Regions from separate parts of the Saccharomonospora sp. NPDC046836 genome, predicted to be linked through region 4. Evidence: riboswitches for the same ligand, from Rfam matches in the RefSeq annotation. Region 4 holds a riboswitch; each other region holds the start of a gene.
The links. A riboswitch is a leader RNA that binds a small molecule or an ion and turns the genes downstream of it on or off. The one in region 4 is predicted to bind cobalamin.
Positions count from the first base shown of each region.

Region 1: another riboswitch for cobalamin. It lies ahead of ABZ863_RS07945 (magnesium chelatase subunit D family protein); the one in region 4 lies ahead of metE (5-methyltetrahydropteroyltriglutamate--homocysteine S-methyltransferase).
Region 2: another riboswitch for cobalamin. It lies ahead of ABZ863_RS22755 (ribonucleoside-diphosphate reductase subunit alpha); the one in region 4 lies ahead of metE (5-methyltetrahydropteroyltriglutamate--homocysteine S-methyltransferase).
Region 3: another riboswitch for cobalamin. It lies ahead of ABZ863_RS34125 (hypothetical protein); the one in region 4 lies ahead of metE (5-methyltetrahydropteroyltriglutamate--homocysteine S-methyltransferase).

Region 1 is NZ_JBEYXW010000004.1:269,118-272,361, forward strand. Features, by position in the region: gene cobO (cob(I)yrinic acid a,c-diamide adenosyltransferase) at 1-98, opposite strand, end outside; gene ABZ863_RS07945 (magnesium chelatase subunit D family protein) at 98-2,059, opposite strand; cobalamin riboswitch at 2,108-2,242, opposite strand; gene cbiE (precorrin-6y C5,15-methyltransferase (decarboxylating) subunit CbiE) at 2,321-3,244, shown strand, end outside.
Region 2 is NZ_JBEYXW010000021.1:48,876-52,119, reverse strand. Features, by position in the region: gene ABZ863_RS22760 (MFS transporter) at 1-984, opposite strand, end outside; cobalamin riboswitch at 1,179-1,398, shown strand; gene ABZ863_RS22755 (ribonucleoside-diphosphate reductase subunit alpha) at 1,461-3,244, shown strand, end outside.
Region 3 is NZ_JBEYXW010000069.1:4,696-7,939, forward strand. Features, by position in the region: gene ABZ863_RS34120 (ferric reductase-like transmembrane domain-containing protein) at 134-1,048, opposite strand; cobalamin riboswitch at 1,341-1,519, shown strand; gene ABZ863_RS34125 (hypothetical protein) at 1,724-2,629, shown strand; gene ABZ863_RS34130 (cysteine synthase family protein) at 2,629-3,244, shown strand, end outside.
Region 4 is NZ_JBEYXW010000015.1:40,745-43,988, reverse strand. Features, by position in the region: gene aztB (zinc ABC transporter permease AztB) at 1-277, opposite strand, end outside; gene aztA (zinc ABC transporter ATP-binding protein AztA) at 344-1,036, shown strand; cobalamin riboswitch at 1,096-1,314, shown strand; gene metE (5-methyltetrahydropteroyltriglutamate--homocysteine S-methyltransferase) at 1,442-3,244, shown strand, end outside.

The DNA of each region.
Region 1 (3,244 bases), on a different contig from region 4:
TTCATCGCACCCGTGTGGACGGCCAGGAGCGGGCGGTTGCGGCGTTGTCGCGTGCTGAGTCCGTCGTCGGGTACGACCTCCGGTTTGCCCTTCGGCATCAGGCCGCCCTCCGTTTCACCTCGCGGGTCAGCGCTTCCGCCGCGACCTCACCCAGCGGCACATGGTCCGCGCCGAGCCGGGTGGCCAGCTCGGCGGCGAGACCGAGCCGCATCCGGCCGCTTTCGCAGTCCAGCACGACACTCGTCACGCCGGTTCCGGCAACCAGCGCGGCGGCCGCGTGTGCGCGGGCGAGCGCGTCCTGCCCACTCGTGGCGCGTCCATCGGTCACCACGACCAGCAGTGGCCGCCGCCGCGGGTCACGCAGCGCCTCCACCCGCAGCACCTCGGCGGCGCGCAGCAGGCCCTCGGCGAGGGGGGTGCGACCGCCGGTGGGCAACGCTTCGAGCCTGGCCGCGGCGGCCTCGACGCTGATCGTCGGCGGCAACGCCAGCTCGGCGACGCCTGCGCGGAACGTCACCAGGCCGACCTTGTCCCGCCGCTGGTAGGCATCCAGCAGCAGCGACAACACCGCCGCCTTCACCTCCCCCATCCGCGACCGGGCACCCATCGACCCCGATGCGTCCACACAGAACAGTACGAGGTTGCCTTCCTTGCCCTCGCGCAACGCATAGCGGAGATCGTGCGCCCGCAGGACAAGACCCGTGCCCACGCGGCCCCGTGCGCGCTGGTGTGGTGCCGCTGCCCGGACGGTCGCCAGCAGGTGCGGCCCGCCCTCGCGGACGCCGGGCGGCCGTACACCGACCGTGCGCCCGCTGTCGGTCACCGCCCGCGACCGCCGTCCGTGCGCCCCGGCTCCGGTGCCGCCGACGGTGAACAGCCGTGCCCGGTACGGCGTCCCGGCACCGACCTGGCGCTCACCATTGCCGTGCTGCCCGCCGTTGCCACCCGCGTCGCCGCTCGTATCGTCGGCCGGGGCGTGTTCGCCGTCCCCGCCGGGCGGCTCGCTGCCGGCACCAGGGCCGTCGTCGTCCGGCGGCCCGCCCTCCGGCGGCTCCGCGTCCCGCAAAGCCTGTTCGAGCTGCTCCTCCTCGATGCCCGGCGCGTCGAACGGGTTACGCCTCCGCCGATGCGGCAGGGCGAGCCGGGCGGCGACCCGGATGTCCTCAGTGGACACTTCAGCGCGCCCGCACCACGCGGCGTGCGCGGCCGCGGTGCGCGCGGTGACGATATCGGCGCGCATCCCGTCGACCTCGAACGCCGCGCAGACCTCGGCGATCTGCAGCAGCGCGTCGTCGGTCAGCCGCACCGCCGCCACGAGTCCCCTCGCCGCCGCGATGTCGGCGGCCAGCCGGGCCTCCGCATCGACATAGCCTGTGGCGAAGCCGTCCGGATCGGTCTCGTAGGCCAGTCGCCTGCGCACCACCTCGGCACGCTGCGCGGCCTCACGGCTGGATGCCACCTCGACGGTCAGGCCGAAGCGGTCGAGTAGCTGCGGCCGGAGCTCGCCCTCCTCCGGGTTCATGGTGCCGATCAGCACGAACCGCGCGGCATGCGAGACCGAGACACCTTCCCGTTCGACGGTGACCCTGCCCATCGCGGCGGCGTCCAGCAGGGTGTCAACGAGGTGGTCGTGCAGCAGGTTGACCTCATCGACGTAGAGCAGCCCACGATGCGCTCCGGCCAGCAGCCCGGGCTGGTAGTCGGTGACGCCGTCGCGTAGCGCGCGTTCGAGGTCCAGCGAACCCACCACGCGGTCCTCGGCGGCCCCGACCGGCAGCTCGACCAGACGCGCGGGGCGCCGGTGCCGGGCCTCCTCGCTGGGATGCGGGCCGTCCGGGCACGCCGTGTCCGGACGGCCCGGATCGCACGAGAAGCGGCAGCCGTCCACCACCTCGACATCGGGCAGCAGGCCCGCGAGCGCCCGCACCATCGTCGACTTCGCGGTGCCCTTCTCGCCGCGCACCAGCACGCCACCGATGGCGGGTGAGATCGCGGACAGCACCAGCGCCAGCCGTAGCTGCTCCATGCCGACGACAGCGGTGAACGGGTACGGCCGCATCAAGACTCCCTTGCACCGGGTGGGTGTCCTCGCCCACAGCGTCAGTACGACAAAGGCGGGCGCCGAAGCTCTGACTCCTGGCCGCTGGCGACCAGTCACAGTGGCGGGACCGTCCCGGATTCGCACCGGGTTCCACAACGACCGCACCGCCGATCATCGCATACTTCGCCGGAGGGAGTCCTGAATCACAATTGCGAAGCCCAGATCAGGACGCCCGACCGGGTGCGGGTGTCCCGCAAGGCGGAGTTACGGTTGGCGATCGTGACGATCGTCGTGGTGGGAATCGGCGCCGACGGCTGGGCCGGCCTGCCCGAGCCGTACCGCGCCGAGATCGCCGGCTGTGACGTGTTGTTCGGCGGCCGGCGACAGCTGGATCTGGTGCCGGACGGGGACTTCACCAAGACACCGTGGCCGAGTCCGCTGCTGCCCGCACTCGACGCACTGCTCGCGGGGCAGTCGCATCGCCGGGTCTGTGTACTGGCCAGTGGCGACCCGCTGCTGTCCGGCATCGGCAGCACGCTGGTGCGCCGCTTCGGCGCCGGGCGCGTGCGCATCCTTCCTGGCGTGTCGTCGGTGGCGTTGGCCAGGGCGCGGCTCGGCTGGCCCGCCGAGGAGACCGAGGTGGTGAGCACTGTCGGGCGCAGTGTGCACCGCGTGCTGCGCGCCATCGGCCCCGGCAGGCGGGTGCTGGTGCTGAGCTCCGACGCCACGACACCGGCCGCGGTGGCGGCGGTGCTCACCGAACGCGGCTACGGGGCGAGCAGGCTCACGGTCCTGGAGGAGCTGGGCGGGGCCGCCGAACGGCGGCTCGACGGCATCGCGCAGGAGTGGTCCCATCCACAGGGCGCGGCGCTGAACGTGCTCGCGATCGAGGGTGCCGGACCGCGTGCGTTACCGCTGCTGGCCGGTCTGCCCGACGACGCCTTCGAGCACGACGGCCAGCTCACCAAACGGGACATCCGGGCCAGCAGCCTGGCGCGGCTCGCGCCCGCACCCGGCGAGCTGCTGTGGGACATGGGGGCAGGTGCGGGCAGCATCGCGATCGAGTGGTGCCGGGCGCATCCGGCCAACCGGGCGATCGCGATCGAGTCCCGGCCGGAACGGGCGGAGCGGATCGGCCGCAACGCCGAACGGCTCGGCGTGCCGGACGTCCTGGTCGTCACCGGGTCGGCGCCGGACGCGCTC
Region 2 (3,244 bases), on a different contig from region 4:
CGCGCCGGAGCGGGCGGAGAGCAGGAGCATCAGTACGGTGACCGGCAGCAGGGCGGACCCGGCCTGGATCGGGGTGAATCCGGCGACCACCTGGAGGTAGAGCACGACGAGGAAGAACACCCCGCCGAGCGCCGCATAGACGGCGAAGGTCACCAGGTTCGCGGCGGTGAAGGCGCGTGAGGAGAACACGCTCATCGGCAGCATCGGATGCTCCGAGCGGCGTTCTGTGAGCACGAACGTGACAATGCCGGCGATGCCGATGGCGAATGCGCCGAGCACGACGGGTGAGGACACGCCGAGTGCCGGCCAGGCGGTGAAGCCGTAGCTCAGCCCGGCGAGGCCGAGTGCGCCGGTGACGGCGCCGAGCACGTCGATGTGCTGGGCCGCCTGGGGGTCACGGGACTCTGGAACATGTCGCACAGCGGCCAGCACGACGATGGCGGCGAGCGGAATGTTGATGAAGAAGACGAGCCGCCAGGTTGCGACCTGGACGAGCCAGCCGCCGAGGAAGGGCCCGATCGCGCCGGCAATGCCCCCGAGCCCGGACCAGGCGCCGATTGCCTTCGTGCGGTCGTCTGGCCGAAACGACGCCTCCAGGATGGCGAGTGCCCCGGGTGTGAGCAATGCACCCCCGACGCCCTGAAGCACACGCGCGCCGATCAGGATCGGGGCCGTGGGCGCGAGCCCGCACAGCAACGACGCGACGGCGAACCAGACTACGCCGAACAGGAAGATCCGCCGCCTGCCGAAACGGTCGCCGAGCGAGCCACCGAGCAGGATCAGCGAGGCGAGGCTGAGCGTGTAGCCGTTGATCGTCCACTGTAGATCTTCGGTGGTGGCGCCGAAGCTGCGGCCGATGCTGGGCAGTGCGATATTGACCACCGTCGAGTCGATGAACGTGAGACCCGAACCCAGGACCATGGCCAGCAACACCCAGCGCCCGCGGGCTTCGCCGTAGCGCACCTGGACTGCGGGCGCGGTCACGGCGCGCGGTCCCGCCTGCCGGCGTTGTCGCCGGAACGCGTCAACTCCACGGGATCCCTCCTGCTGTGGTGTCCATCCATGCTCGCCCGGTCCGTGCTGGTGCGCAACGACTCGCCGACGTCGGCGACTCACCCAGCTGGGTGGTAACACGCCCACACGGTATGGGGTCTCCAGGTGCGAATGGCACAACATGTAGTGTCTCCCGTGCTGGTGGTTCGTTTTGGTCGGTTGCGGCTGGGACGAGGCAAGAGGGAACCCGGTGTGAGTCCGGGACTGCCCCGCAGCGGTGAGTGGGAACGACCGCCGTCAAGAAGCACTGGGCACGGAGTGTCTGGGAAGCGACGGCCAGTAGGTCCACCGTGTCACGGTGGGTGCCCGCGAGTCCGAAGACCTGCCACCGGCCCGCACGCCATCCCGGCGTGCGGACGCCCGGTGCTCGTGCGCCGGGTCCGGTGCGAGCTCGCGAGGAGAGAGCTTTGACGCTCAGTGTGACTATGTCTGCTGCCCGGACGGATTGGGTCCGCGTCGAGCACGTCGTGGCGGAAGCCGTCGGCGGGATCGACGACGTGTCGGCGGAGCCGGTGCTGGCGGAGGCCAAGCGCAACGTCTACGAGGGCATTGGTGCCGACGAGTTGGCCACGGCACTGATCATGGCCGCGCGCACACTGGTCGAGCGGGAGCCGAACTACTCGTTCGTCACCGCCCGGCTGCTGCTGGACAAGCTGCGCGGTGAGGCGCTGAGCTACCTGGCGGGCGCGGCGCGGCAGGCGGGCCACGACGAGCTGGACTACCCCGGTCACTTCCGCGACTACCTCGCCCGCGCGATCGAGCTGGGGCTGGTGGATCCCGAGCTGGCGACGTTCGACCTTGACCGGGTGAGCGCGGCGATCCGCCCGGAGCGCGATTTCGACTTCGGTTTCCTTGGCCTGCAGACCCTGTACGACCGGTATCTTCTCCGGGGGTTCCAGGGGGCCGCCCCCCTGGGTGGACAGAGCTTGCACCACGACGGGACGCGGTTCGAGCTGCCGCAGGCGTTCTTCATGCGGGTTGCGTTGGGCCTGGCGATCCGGGAGGACGACCGCGAGGCCCGCGCGGTCGAGTTCTACGAGCTGCTCTCGTCGCATCAGTTCATGGCCTCGACGCCGACGTTGTTCAACTCGGGCACGACGCGGCCGCAGCTTTCGTCGTGCTTTCTGACCACTGTGGACGATGATCTGGAGTCGATCTTCCAGGCGTACAAGAACAACGCGCTACTGGCGAAGTACTCGGGCGGTCTCGGCAACGACTGGACCCCGGTGCGCGGTCTCGGCGCGCACATCAAGGGCACCAACGGGCAGTCGCAAGGCGTGGTGCCCTTCCTCAAGATCGCCAACGACACAGCGGTCGCGGTCAACCAGGGTGGCAAGCGCAAGGGCGCGGCGTGTGCGTATCTGGAGACCTGGCACATCGACGTCGAGGAGTTCCTGGACCTGCGTAAGAACACCGGTGACGACCGGCGCCGCACGCACGACATGAACACCGCGAACTGGGTACCGGACGAGTTTCTGCGCCGCGTCGAGGCCGACGCCGAGTGGACGCTGTTCTCCCCCGACGAGACCCCGGACCTGCACGATCTCTACGGCAACGCCTTCGCGGAGGCCTACCGCGCCTACGAAACAGCCGCCGACCGGGGCGAGATCAAGGTGTTCCGGCGGGTGCGGGCGGTCGAGCTGTGGCGGCGGATGCTGACGATGCTGTTCGAGACCGGGCATCCGTGGATCACCTTCAAGGACCCGTGCAACCTGCGCTCGCCGCAACAGCACACGGGGGTGGTGCACTCGTCCAACCTGTGCACGGAGATCACCCTCAACACCAGCCGGGACGAGGTCGCGGTGTGCAACCTCGGTTCGGTCAACCTGGCCAAGCACGTGACACGCGGGGGTTTGGACGTCGAGCGGCTTCAGCGCACCGTGACCACGGCCGTGCGGATGCTCGACAACGTCATCGACATCAACTTCTACACGATTCCCGAGGCGCGCCGCTCCAACCTGCGGCACCGCCCTGTTGGCCTTGGCCTGATGGGCTTCCAGGACGCGTTGTTCGAGCTGGGCCTGCCGGTCGCGTCGGAGGCTGCGGTCGAGTTCGCCGATCGCAGCATGGAACACCTGTCGTATTACGCCATTTCGGCTTCGGTCGACCTTGCCGCTGAGCGTGGACAGTACGCGTCCTTCGAGGGATCGCTGTGGAGCCAGGGAATCCTGCCGATCGACTCACTGCGCCT
Region 3 (3,244 bases), on a different contig from region 4:
CGCACCGATGCGAACCCGTCATATGCCGCTTTGTCCTCAAGGTTGTCGCGAGCCGCACACCTGGGAACCGGAGCAGGGACTGAACCGTACGACCGCCGGCACGACGGCGGTCGTCGTCCATCTCCGGGACCGATCAGCTGTGGTGCGGATGCGGACTGGTGGAGGGCGGCTCCACCGGCCGTTCGCGTCCGCCGTCCCGTCCCGAGAGCGCCACGACGAGCAGGGCCACGGCCACACCTGCGACGACGACGCGGCCCGCGGCTCGCAAGGTCCACCCTGGAAGCCGGCGGGCGGACTCCGGTTTGCCCAGCCGTTCACTCCGTCGCGCCGGCCCGACCAGCCTCGCCAGCAGCAGGACGGCGACAGGAATCTGGAGCAGCCAGAGCACGGTGCGTGGCCACTCGCCGTACCAAACGTTGGTGCCGTACAGCAGCGTGTGCCAGACGCTGAGCACGTAGACGACGATCACGAAGCGGTGCAGAACCCGCCAGGTCCTCGCTCCGATGCGGTGGCGCACGTAGAAGAGCAGCCCCAGCGGCACCGCCAGGTAGAGGGCGGCCTGCCCGATGGGGATGGCGATCTGGCCGGTGCCGGAGTCGTACCAGCCGGGGACGAAGGAGTCGGCGAAGGCTGCCCACAGTCGTTCGGCCCAGCCGAGCTGCGCCTCGTACCGGACCAGTTCCGCGGCGAACATCAGCGCGTGCGCGAACATCAGCGCCATCGTGGTGAGGCTGGTCGTGCGGTGCCAGCGCTCCAGGGTCTGCGGCGAGACGCGCAGCGCTTCGGGCCTGGTACCGGAGACCAGCAGTCCGATCATCACCGTCCCCCACGCCCACAACAGGGCGGACCAGCCGAACGCCTGACTGAGCAGGTACATCCAGTACGTGCGGGGGTCGTCCATGAAGGGCATGACCGCGACCGTCGCGGAGGTACCGGACTCCATCCGGACGTACAGGAAGACGAAGACGGCGGCGGTGACCCCGACCGCGGCGGCGGCGTCCGGCACGGCGAGGCGAAGATCACCGCGAAGGGTGACGCGCCCTCCCACACGGCTCCGGTTCTTACCGGAGCCTCTCTCCGTCTCGTCCTGGGAAGCCGTTTCTGGCGACAAGGCGAAGCCTCCAGGGTCGGTCACCGAGCGCTCGGTGAGGTCGTGGGGCCCAGTGTGACGGGACAGGTCAGTCGGACGCAGTCGTTTTCCGGCCACAGATCAACACTGCTGTCTCAAGCGTGTACTTCCGTACCGCTCCTCCCTCCCCCACCACTCACATCAGGACACCGCTGAACCGCCCCCTGTCGCATTGAAGGCACCGCGTCTACGCTGACGCTGCGATCGGTCCGTACCAAGTGACCGCACTGGTGCGGCGTAAGAGGGAACCCGGTGGAAATCCGGGGCTGTCCCGCAACGGTGTGCGAGAACCCCCGAACTCCGACGTCACTCACCTGGCCTCCAGCCAGGGCCGAGGCGCCATGGGACTTCCCGCAAGCCCGGTCACCTGCCGGCCGCACCCGCCCGAAGTTGTCTGGCGGGACCGACCACTGCGACCTCGAGGACCGGGTCGACGGTCACGGCGCCTTCGCGGCGAGCGTGCCGCGGCCTGTCCTCCTCCTCGCCCGTGTCTGGTGCACGGCGCCGGAAGGAGAGCAAGTCCGTGTCCCTTTTCCGCCACTTCTCCTTGAGCGAAGACCCCGCCGTGTCCCGTCGGCCGGAGGGAGGCCGACGGTGCTGAATTCCTTACCGGAGGTCCTTGAGAACCACGCCCCGCGCTCGCCGACGGTCTGGGGAGCGTGCCACGGGACCTTGGGCGAGCTGTACCAAGGCCCCCTGCCTTCCGGGGGTGACTCCGACATCGCCCTGGTCTCTTTTCCGGTACGCGGTCTGACCGCCCGAGTGGGCTTCACGCCGGGCGCCGCCCGGCAGGAGAAGACCGGGCTCCGCCCGGAGGCGGCCGAAGCGGCTCGCCTGTTCCTGAACCACCACGGCCTGGCGCTGCCCTCGGGAGCCTGGAGCCACCACTCTGATCTCCCTGTCGGTGTGGGGATGGCGAGTTCGACCGCCGACATCGTGGCCACGCTGCGCTGCCTCCACACCTACCTCGGCATCCCCTACGACCTGGACACGGTGCTACGCGTCCTCTCGTCGATCGAGCGTGCCGACAGCGTCTTCCTCGACGAGTTCGCCCTCCACCTGAGCAACCGGCACCGGGTCGTGCGGCGCCTGGGCTCCGCGCTGCGTTTCCACACCGCGTACATCACCGAGCCGGGCATGGTGGACACCGAAGCGGTCACCGGGACGCTGCAGCAGTTCTACCGCCGAAGGCCGGACGCGTACGGGCGGGCTCTCGCCGGTCTGCTCGACGGCTTCTCCGCCCGCGACCCCGTGGCCGTCGCCCACGCCTCGACGCAGAGCGCGGCGCTCTCCCAAGAGGTACTGCCCAAGGAGACCTTCGAAACGGTCCTCGCTCACCAGGGGCGTTTCGGAGCCGACGGCGTCTTCGTCGCCCACACCGGCTGCCTGGTCGGATACCTCTTCTGCCGCCCCTTCTCCGGCCGCACCCGCTCGGACCTGACGACGTTCTTCGCGTCGCTGGGCCATCAGTGCTCTTTCGCCCAAGGAGGATTCAGGTGATCCACCCCCATGTCGCCGACGCTCTGAAGGCGCCGGACCTGGTGCGCCTCGACCACGGACTCGTACTGCTCCGATTCGAGTCGATGAAGATCTACTCCGCCCTGGGAGCCGTGCGTCATCTGCTGGACGAGGGTGTGGTCCGGCCCGGACAGACCCTGATGGACAGCTCCAGCGGCATCTACGCCTACGCGCTGGCCCTCGCCTGCCACCGTTACGGGATGCGGTGTCGCATCGTGGCCTCCACCACGGTCGACGCGACGACCCTGGCTCAACTGGAGGTACTCGGTGCGGAGGTGGAGCAGGTGCGCCCGTCCAGCGATCTCAAGCTCGACCAGGAACTGCGCGTACGACGGGTGAAGGAGATCCTGGACCGCCACCCCGACCACCATTGGATGCGCCAGTACCACGACGCCATCCACTACCTCGGATATCAGGAGGTCGCCGACCGCATAGCGGAAGAACTTCCGGGACGCCCGCTCACCCTCGTCGGCGGCGTCGGCTCGGGCGCGTCGACCGGCGGGCTGGCGGAGCGGCTCCGCACACAGGACTCCCAGGTCCGGGTGGTGGGAGTCCAGCCCTTCGGCAGCGTCACCTTCGGCAGCCAGGACCACCACG
Region 4 (3,244 bases):
CGGTGTCCTGGGAGAACCGGCGGGAGGGTCCCAGCGCGGTCACCCCGAGCGCCATCACTCCGGCGCTGAGCGCGGCGCCCACGAGCAGGTTGCCGCCCGCGAGCGAGGCGAGCGCGACACCGGGCAGCATCCCGTGCGACATCGCGTCGCCGAGGAACGCCATCCCGCGCAGCACGACCCACGTCCCGGCGAGCGCGCAGATGAGCGACACCAGAACTCCGCCCCACAGCGCCCGTTGGACGAACGAGACCTCGAACGGGGCGAACAACCATTCCACGGCCAGGAACCTATAATGAAAACGATTGTCGTTTCAAATAGAGGTGTCATGACACACAGTGAACGCATGGCTGGAGTCCGGATCGACGCGCTGTCGGCGGGATACGCAGGAAGGGTGGTACTGCACGGGATCAGCGCACGCCTGCCGTCCGCGAGCATCACGGCGATCGCCGGCCCGAATGGCTCCGGGAAGTCCACCTTGCTGGGCGCCGTCGCCGGTGTGGTGCCGCCTGGCTCGGGGTCGGTGGTCCTGCCCGGCGGAACGCGTCCCGCGTTCGTGGTGCAGCGCAGCGCGGTGTCCGACCGGCTGCCCATCACGGTGCGCGAGACGGTCGCCATGGGCCGCTGGGCGCATAGCGGACCGTGGCGGCGACTATCCGAAGAGGACCATGTCATCGTGGCGGACGCGCTGGCGCGACTGGGAATCGCCGATCTCGCGCGGCGCAGACTCGGGTCCCTCTCCGGTGGCCAGCGGCAGCGCGCACTCGTCGCGCAGGGTCTCGCGCAGCGCGCGGATGTGCTCCTGCTGGATGAACCCACGACCGGACTCGACGGGCCCGCGAGAGAAGCCATCACGGACGCACTCGCCGGCGAGGCCGCGCGCGGCGCGGCCGTGGTGCACGTTACCCATGACCTCGCCGAGGCCGACCGCGCCGATCACTGCCTGCTGCTCGGCAAAGGGCGGCTGCTCGCCGAAGGGCCGCCTGCCGGGGTGCTCACCGCGGACGCGCTCGACACGGCATGGGGACTGCGGCGATAGGGAGGTCATAGCACCGGCCTGCGTGACACCGGCGCTGACAGGGCTTGCCCCGGTCGGCTACGCTCGGCTGTGCTGGTGGTTCATCCCGGCCCATACGGCAGGGATGAGGTAACAGGGAACCCGGTGTGAGTCCGGGACTGCCCCGCAGCGGTGAGTGGGAACGACCGCCGTCATGAAGCACTGGGCACAGGGGTGTCTGGGAAGCGATGGCCAGTAGGTCCGCCGGTAACGGTGGGTGCCCGCGAGTCCGAAGACCTGCCGCCGGTCCGTGCGCCACCTGGCGTGCGGGACGCCTGGGCCTCGTGGGAAGGCTGGTGCGAACGGCGGCACGCCACGTGTCGTGTTCTCGCCTGCCCTCGTCGTGGTCCCGGGCGCTGACGAGCGAGCTCGCGAGGAGAGAGCCGGATGATCGCACCTCTACCGCCCATCGGATCGACCGTACTGGGCTACCCCCGGATCGGCGGCCGGCGGGAACTGAAACGCGCTGTCGAGGACTACTGGGCCGGGCGGATCGACCAGGGTCAGCTCCAGGCCGCAGCACGCGACCTACGCGCGCGGACGTGGGCCGAGCTGGCGCAGGCCGGTCTGGACTCCGTGCCGGGCAACACGTTCTCCTACTACGACCACATGCTGGACACCGCCATGCTGTTCGGGGCGGTGCCATCGCGGTTCCACGACCTGGGTCTGTCCGAGTTGGACACCTACTTCGCGATGGCCCGCGGTCGCGACGGTGTCGCGCCGCTGGAGCTCACCAAGTGGTTCGACACCAACTACCACTACCTGGTTCCCGAGCTGCTGCCGGAAACCCGGTTCACCCTCGCCGGCGACAAGCCGATCGCCGAGTATCGTGAAGCCGCCGAGCAGGGTGTCAGCACCCGGCCGGTCCTGGTCGGCCCGCTCACGTTCCTGCTGCTGGCCAAGCCCGCAGCTGGGGCGCCCGAGGGCTTCACACCCCTGGACCTACTGGACCCGCTGCTCGACGGCTACGCCGATGTGCTCGCGCGGCTGGCCGAGGCTGGTGTTGCCTGGGTGCAGCTGGACGAGCCCGCGTTCGTCGCGGACCGCACCGACGCCGAGCTGGCCGCCTTGGCGCGCGCCTACGAGCGTCTGGGTTCCCTCACCACACGGCCCGGCGTGCTTGTCGCAGGTTACTTCGGTGATTTCGGCGCTGCGCTGCCCGTGCTCGCGGATACCCCGGTGGAGGCTGTCGCGGTCGATCTCGTCGCGGGGGCGGGGGCCACGGACCGGATCGCGTCGATCGGTGGGCTGCGGGACAAGACCGTCGTGGCTGGTGTCGTGGACGGCCGCAACGTCTGGCGTACCGACCTGGAGGCCGCCGCGTCGACCTGCGCGAGCCTGCTCGGCTCGGTCGGGTCACTGGCAGTGTCGACCTCGTGCTCACTACTGCACGTGCCTTACGACCTCGACGCCGAGACCGCGCTACCGGCCGTGCTCCTGGAACGGCTTGCCTTCGCCCGCCAGAAGGTCGCCGAGGTCGTGCTCCTCGGCCAGGCCCTGAGCACTGGCTCGCCCGAGGTGACCGCCCGGATCGCACAGGTGAGTCAGATCGTGCGCCGGGGTCGTGCGACCGAACCCCGTAACGATCGCGTGCGTGGCCGGATCGCCGCGCTCCGCCCGCAGCACCGCCACCGCGCTCCCTACGCCGAGCGTGCCGTTGCGCAGCGAGAGCGGCTGGGACTCCCACCGCTGGCCACGACGACGATCGGCTCGTTCCCGCAGACCGCCGACGTCCGGCGTGCCCGCGCGGACCTGCGCGCCGGCCGCATCGACAAGAACACCTACGCCGGCCACATGCGTGCCGAAATCCGGCGGGTCGTCGAGCTGCAGGAGGACATCGGCCTGGATGTGCTGGTGCACGGGGAACCCGAACGCAACGACATGGTGCAGTACTTCGCTGAGCAGCTCGACGGCTTCGCCGCCACCGAGCACGGCTGGGTGCAGTCCTACGGCTCCCGCTGTGTCCGCCCACCGATCCTGCACGGTGACGTGTCCCGCCCGAAGCCGATGACGCTGGACTGGATCACCTACGCCCAGTCCCTGACCGCCAAACCCGTGAAAGGCATGCTGACCGGACCGGTCACGATTCTGGCCTGGTCGTTCGTCCGGGACGACCAGCCACTGTCCGTCACCGCCGACCAGGTCGCCCTCGCGCTGCGCGACGAGGTCCACGACCTGGAGGGCGCGGGG